Casimicrobium huifangae: one gene and its partner. The protein of the gene in region 1 interacts with the protein of each later gene in a pairwise test. Links are inferred from orthologs where the notes say so. Each region holds a gene or a part of one and is shown on either strand. Other genes may lie near its edges.

What was found.
Region 2: the proteins of secB (region 1) and secA interact in binary tests that used the Escherichia coli proteins (3 or more experiments, as listed by UniProt). The link is inferred for Casimicrobium huifangae from one-to-one orthologs.

Annotation. Positions count from the first base shown.
Region 1 is NZ_CP041352.1:4,075,052-4,078,340, forward strand. What follows is about bases 279-3,164. They hold secB (protein-export chaperone SecB), read left to right. Parts: upstream 279-1,424; coding sequence 1,425-1,904; downstream 1,905-3,164. Other genes in these bases: gpmI (2,3-bisphosphoglycerate-independent phosphoglycerate mutase), read right to left, coding at 279-568; FKL89_RS18460 (rhodanese-like domain-containing protein), read left to right, coding at 667-1,080; grxC (glutaredoxin 3), read left to right, coding at 1,087-1,344; FKL89_RS18475 (SH3 domain-containing protein), read left to right, coding at 1,925-2,386; FKL89_RS18480 (dodecin family protein), read left to right, coding at 2,549-2,752. In the rest of the region: more of gpmI, read right to left, coding at 1-278. UniProt on the Escherichia coli protein: One of the proteins required for the normal export of some preproteins out of the cell cytoplasm. It is a molecular chaperone that binds to a subset of precursor proteins, maintaining them in a translocation-competent state.
Region 2 is NZ_CP041352.1:981,294-984,940, forward strand. Bases 320-3,563 are described here. They hold secA (preprotein translocase subunit SecA), read left to right. Parts: upstream 320-639; coding sequence 640-3,363; downstream 3,364-3,563. Other genes in these bases: FKL89_RS04490 (M23 family metallopeptidase), read left to right, coding at 320-489; argJ (bifunctional glutamate N-acetyltransferase/amino-acid acetyltransferase ArgJ), read left to right, coding at 3,448-3,563. In the rest of the region: more of FKL89_RS04490, read left to right, coding at 1-319; more of argJ, read left to right, coding at 3,564-3,647. UniProt on the Escherichia coli protein: Required for protein export, interacts with the SecYEG preprotein conducting channel.

The sequences.
Region 1 (3,289 bases):
GCCCGCTGACGGTAGCGATGCGGGCACCCGTTTCAGCACACACCGCCTGCATCGCTTCGATAGACGGCGCTGCGCTTTTTGGCGGCATGTCGCGACCATCAAGGATCGCATGCACGGCAATCGACGGCACGTTGCGCGCCGCGGCCATGCGCACAAAGGCGTGAATGTGGCGTTCATGCGAATGCACGCCGCCGGGCGACAGCAAGCCAATCACGTGTACCTTGCCACCGGACTGTACGGCCGCGTCGCAGGCGCCTACCAGCGCGGCGTTTTGCGTGAATTCGCCGGTTTCGATGGCGTGGTCAACGCGGGTGAGGTCCTGATAGACCACCCGGCCAGCGCCCAGGTTGAGGTGGCCGACCTCGGAATTGCCGAATTGCCCGTCCGGCAGGCCAACATGGTGCTCCGAGGCGTCGATCAGGCCGTGCGGGCAGTTGCTCCACAAGGCATCCCAGGTGGGCTTGCGGGCGAGCGAGATGGCGTTGTCCGCCGCTGGCTCACGGTAGCCAAAGCCGTCCAGAATCAGCAGGATGACGGGGTGCACGGTGGGGGCGGTCGTCGGGCTCATGGTGGTCCGGAATGGCGAAACACCTAAAATTTTAGGCTTCCCCGACGCGGCCGTTGTGCGCCGCGTCAATTCAACTGTCGCTACACGTCAGGTTTTCGATGCAATTTCTCTACAACAACTGGATGCTCGTGCTGATCATGTTCATGTCGGGCGCGATGCTGCTGTTTCCGCTGGTGCAGCGCCGGGCTTCGGGCATGACCGAAGTCGGCAACGTGCGTCTGACCCACTTGATCAACCGCGAGGGGGCATCCGTGCTTGACGTCCGCGAGACGCGCGAGATGGACGCCGGCAAGATCGTGGGCGCCATTCACGTGCCGCTGTCGCAACTGAAAGACCGCGCCGATTCGCTGGGCTGCGACAAGGACAAGCCGCTGGTCGTCTATTGCGCCCGCGGCCAGCGATCGGTGATGGCAGGCAGCACCTTGAAAGCTGCGGGTTACACCCAACTTTTCAATCTCAACGGTGGCTTCAAGGCATGGTCCGAAGCGGGGCTGCCCGTCGAGAAGGTGTAAGCAGCTATGGCAAAAGTGATCATGTATTCAACGGGGGTCTGCCCCTACTGCATCCAGGCGGAGCGGTTGCTCAAGGCCAAGGGTGTGGCCGACATCGAGAAAATCCGCGTGGATCTGCAACCGGGGCTGCGTGAAGCCATGATCGAGAAGACTGGCCGCCGCACCGTACCGCAAATCTACATTGGCGAAACCCACGTCGGCGGTTTCGACGACCTTTCGGCGCTCGACCGCGCCGGTGGTCTCGATCCATTGCTTGCCGCCTGAAGTCGCCATAACGTGACCTGTCCCGCGTCTTTGCGCCCGGCTAGAATGTCGGGTTAAACCTCGTTTTCTGAAAGCACATCATGGCCGACGCGCCCGCACAACAACAAGATCCAAACGCTCCGCACTTCTCGATCGAAAAGATCTACCTGAAGGACCTGTCGGTCGAAAATCCGAACGCGCCGCAGAGCTACCTGTGGCGTGAATCGCCCACCGTGGAGATCGGCCTTGAGCAGGACCAGTCCACCATTGAAGACGGCTTCCACAACGTCTCGGTCAAGGTGACGGTCACCGCCACCATCGCCGACAAGACGATGTTCCTGGTCGAGGCAGCGATGGGCGGCATCTTCCAGATCCGCAACATTCCGGAACCCGAACTGCAACCGCTGCTGGCCGTGCACTGCGCCAACATCATCTTCCCGTACGCCCGCGAGCTGATCTCTGACGCCGTGCAGCGCATGGGCTACCCGGCGATCTATCTGCAGCCAATCAACTTCGAAGCGATCTACCAGGCCCGCGTCCAGCAGCAGCTCGAACAGGCTGCAGCGGCAACCAAGCAGTAGTCACCTCCGGGCGAACAATCGTGACCAGTCCGCGCCAGCTCTTGCCGCTCGTTCTCGCGTTTGGCCTGAGCGCGGCTGCCGCAGTGGCGCATGCCGACTTCCGTCAGACCGTCGACAACGCGACGGTCGGTTACGAAGGTCCGTCGGCCAAGGCGACACGGCAATTCCTGTACAGCCGTGGTACGCCAGTAGAGGTCCTGGTGAGCATCGAGGGCTGGGTCAAGGTTCGCGATGCGACCGGCACGCTGGTCTGGCTGGAGCGCAAGGCGCTCGCCGACCGCAGCAACGTGCAGGTCAAGGTGCCGGTGGCCGATGTACAGGCGGCCGCCGATGCCGCCAGCCCCATTGTGTTCCGTGCCGAGCAGGGCGTGCTGCTGCAGCTCGTCACCCCGCAGCCGCCCAATGCAGGCGCCTGGGCACAGGTGCGCCACCGCGATGGTCAGACCGGCTTTGTCCGGCTCGACGCGGTCTTCGGCCTCTAGCCCCGCCCATTCTCCATTAGCAGTTGTGTGCACACCGGATAACTCCGGTTGTGTTGCTGTCGCATGTCTTTTCAGGTGAATGGCGATTGACGTTGTTGCCGTCCGGAGGTAGAACCGCGGCAGACGCGGGGCATTCCCGCGCCGCCAACGACAGGAGGCTTTATGAGCGTCGCTCGTGTCACCGAGATCACCGCATCATCGAAAAAGAGCTTTGAGGATGCCCTGAATACTGGCGTTGATCGCGCCTGCAAGACGTTGAAGAACGTCGAGGGTGCCTGGGTGCAGGATCAGAAGGTGATCATCAGGAAGGGCAAGATCGTCGAGTACCGCGTCAACATGAAGGTGACCTTCATCCTCGAGGACTGATTAGGGTCTGTTCACCTTATTTTCGCGAGTGCAGCGGTCGTATTTTCGATGCACGGTTAGGCGCGAAGGCCGCCGTGGTGCGGGCACGGAGCGAAGCGACAAGCTTGTCGCAAGGCCTTCGCAACAACACCGGGCGCCGCTTTTGCGTGCTCCGTGCGACACGCCCCTTCGGGTTGCCACGAGACGGCGCGTCTGCCGCGTCGCCCTGCTTGGCCGTGGAACCACCACGGCCGGCGCAGTGCTCCTTGCATCCATCGCCGTCTCGTGGCAACGCATCTCGCGAAAATAAGGTGAACAGGCCCTAGCCAAAAAAAGAGCCCGCAAAGCGGGCTCCGAGGGGATCACGAGAAATACACGCGGGGGCGACCGGGGGAGGAAAACACCCCCGCGTGGTCAGACAACAAGACGTGCCGCAGATACGCGGTCACCCAGCGCCGCGAGCTCGCGAAGCGCCTTGCTCTCACCGTCTTCGGCTGATGCGCCGGATGCGGGAGCAACGGGCTCCTGAGCTCTGTTCAGAGCGAACTCATAGGTACT
Region 2 (3,647 bases), 3.1 Mb from region 1 along the record:
CAGCTCGGCGAACTCAGCAAGGGCGTTGACGTCAAGGCCGACCAGCTGTCGGTGCTCGAGGCCCTGCTGGTCGAAGGTAGCGCGCAGCGCAAGTTCCTGCCGACCCTGCCGCCGATTGAAAACATCAATTACACCTCGAACTTTGGTTATCGGATCGATCCGTTCAACGGCCATCAGACCTTCCACGAGGGCGTGGATTTCGCCGCCGAGACGGGAACCACGATCAATGCAGCCGCCAGCGGCAAAGTGATTTATGCAGATTTCCATCCCGCTTACGGCAAGAGCGTCGAGATCGACCATGGCAATGGTCTCGTCACCCGCTATGCCCACGGCTCTGAACTGCTGGTCAAGGAGGGCGATCTGGTCGTCCGCGGCCAGCGCATCTCGCGGGTCGGCTCCACCGGCCGCTCCACCGGGCCGCATTTGCACTTCGAAGTGCGGCTCAATGGCGTGCCGCAGAATCCAGCCCGCTTCCTCGCCGTCCGCTAAAGCTGCATCCCGCTGGCTTCGCCCGGATGCGGGCGTCGGCTTAAAATCATTGGTTTCGCCCGCTGCGGCGGTGTCGGCACGGTTGTGCCCGATGCCGTCTAGCGGGCATCGTCACATCTGCCGTCCGTACGCCGGGCGCGTCTTCACATCATGATCGACAAATTTCTAAAAACGATTTTCGGCAGCCGCAACGACCGGCTGCTCAAACAGTATCGCGGCCAGGTCCACAAGATCAACGCCCTTGAAGACGGCCTGAAATCCTTGTCCGACGACGAGCTGAAAGGCAAGACAGCGGAGTTCAAACAGCGCGTTGCCAATGGCGAGCCGCTTGACGCGCTGCTGCCTGAGGCGTTTGCCGTTGTGCGCGAGGCGAGCACACGGGTGCTGGCGATGCGCCACTTTGACGTGCAATTGATCGGTGGCATGGCGCTGCATCAGGGCAAGATTGCCGAAATGCGCACCGGTGAGGGCAAGACGCTGATGGCAACGCTGCCGGTGTACCTCAACGCGTTGGCCGGCAAGGGCGTGCATGTGGTCACCGTCAACGACTACCTGGCCAAACGCGATGCCGACTGGATGGGGCGCATCTACCGCTTCCTGGGCATGAGCGTCGGCACCATTCTGTCGCAACAGGACAATGCGTCAAAGATCGCTGCCTACGCAGCCGACATCACCTACGGCACCAACAACGAGTACGGTTTCGACTACCTGCGTGACAACATGGAATACGCGGTGGCGGACCGCCGTCAGCGCGGGCTCAACTACGCCATCGTTGACGAGGTTGATTCCATCCTGATCGATGAGGCACGCACGCCGCTGATCATCTCGGGTCAGGCCGACGACAACATCGAGATTTACTACAAGATCAACGAGCTGGCGCCGAAACTGACGCGTCAGGCCGACGAAAAGTCTGCCGGCGACTACCACGTTGATGAAAAGGGCCGTCAGGTCTATCTGTCGGAAGAAGGCCATGAGCATGCCGAGAAGCTGCTCGAACAGATGGGCATGTTGCCCTCCGGATCCAGCCTCTACGACGCTGCCAACATTTCGCTGATGCACCATGTGTACGCCGCGCTACGCGCCCATGCGCTGTACAACCGCGACGAACACTATGTTGTGCAGGACGGCGAAGTGGTCATCGTTGACGAATTCACCGGCCGCCTGATGTCGGGGCGCCGCTGGAGTGATGGTCTGCATCAGGCAGTGGAAGCCAAGGAAGGCGTGCCCATCCAGCGCGAGAACCAGACGCTGGCCTCGATCACCTTCCAGAACTACTTCCGCATGTACGGCAAGCTGGCCGGCATGACCGGTACAGCAGACACTGAAGCCTACGAATTCCAGCAGATTTACAACCTGGAAACAGTGATCATCCCGACGCACCGCGACATGGTGCGTCGCGATGAGAATGATCTCTTCTTCAAGACGACGGCGGAGAAGTACGCAGCTGCCGTGCACGACATTCGTGACTGCTACGAGCGTGGCCAGCCGGTGTTGGTCGGTACCACTTCGATCGAGAACTCCGAGTTGATCTCGGCGATGCTGACCAAGGAGAAGTTGCCGCACCAGGTGCTCAACGCCAAGCAGCACGAGCGCGAGGCGCATATCGTGGCGCAGGCCGGTCAGCCGAAGATGATCACCATCGCCACCAACATGGCCGGTCGAGGCACCGACATCGTGCTCGGTGGCGCGCTCGAACCCGAGTTGCGCGCCATCCGTGAAGACGAATCGCTGACACCGGAAGCGCGCAAGGCGAAGATGGACTCCGTCGAGGCTGAGTGGAAGAAGCGTCATGAAGAGGTTCTTGCCTCCGGCGGCTTGCGCATTGTCGGTACCGAACGCCACGAATCGCGTCGCATCGACAACCAGTTGCGTGGCCGTGCTGGCCGTCAGGGCGATGCAGGCTCCAGCCGCTTCTATCTGTCGGCCGAGGATCCGCTGATCCGCATCTTCGGCGGCGACCGCATGAAGAACATCATGACCCGCCTGCGCATCCCTGATGGGGAGCCGATCGAGGCGGGCATCATGACGCGCCAGATCGAAAAAGCGCAGTTGAAGGTCGAGTCGCGCAACTTTGACATCCGCAAGCAGCTGCTTGAATACGACGACGTTGCCAACGACCAGCGCAAGGCGATCTACGAGCAGCGTAACCACCTGCTGGAGCATGCCAACGTCAGCGACACCGTGCGTGACATGATCGGTGGCTGGGTCGAAGACACCGTCAATATGCACGTGGCGCCGGAAAGCACCGAGGAACAATGGGACATTGCCGGCCTGGAAGCGGCGCTGCATGACGTGCACGTGCCGGTCAGCATCGCCGAGTGGCAGAAAGCGTCGCCCGATCTTGACGACGCTGACATCCGCGAGCGCTGCAAGACCGCGGCGCTGGAAGCCTATGACAGCAAGCGCAAGGTCGCGGGCGAGGATGTGTTCAGCCAGTTTGAGCGCAACATCCTGCTGCAGATCATGGATACGCAGTGGCGCGAGCATCTTTCGAATCTCGACCTGCTGCGCCAGGGCATCCACCTCCGCGGCTATGCGCAGAAGAATCCGAAGCAGGAGTACAAGCGCGAGTCGTTCGAGATGTTCGGCCAGATGCTGGACCGCTTCCGTGGCGACGTCGTACGTATTCTGCTGACTGTACAGGTTCGCACCGAGGCTGACGCGCAGGCGGTTGAGCCGCATGCAGCATCGCAAAACGTGGCCTACCAGCATGCCGGCGTCGATGGACTGACAGGCGAAGAGTCGTCCGCAGCATCCGTTGGCGGTAGCGGCAATCAGCCGGTGGTCAATCAGGGGCCGAAGGTCGGTCGCAACGATCCCTGCTGGTGTGGCTCGGGCAAGAAATACAAGCATTGTCACGGGCGACTCGACTAGTCGCTGAGACCAACATCGCATAATTCAAGGCTCGTTCAGCGTGACTGAACGGGCCTTTTTTCTGAACCATACGTTTTCATCACCATGCCTGTTGCCTACGCCGCGCTTGATCCCGCTCTTGCTCACCCGGTTGCCGGGGTGCGCTTCGCCGCCGTGCAGGCGGGCGTGCGCAAGGCCAACCGTTATGACTTGCTGCTCGCCCAGTTCGACGAAGGCACAGCGGTGGGCGGGGTGTTCACCCAAAGCCGGTTTGCTGCTGCGCCGGTGCAGGTTTGCCGCGAGCA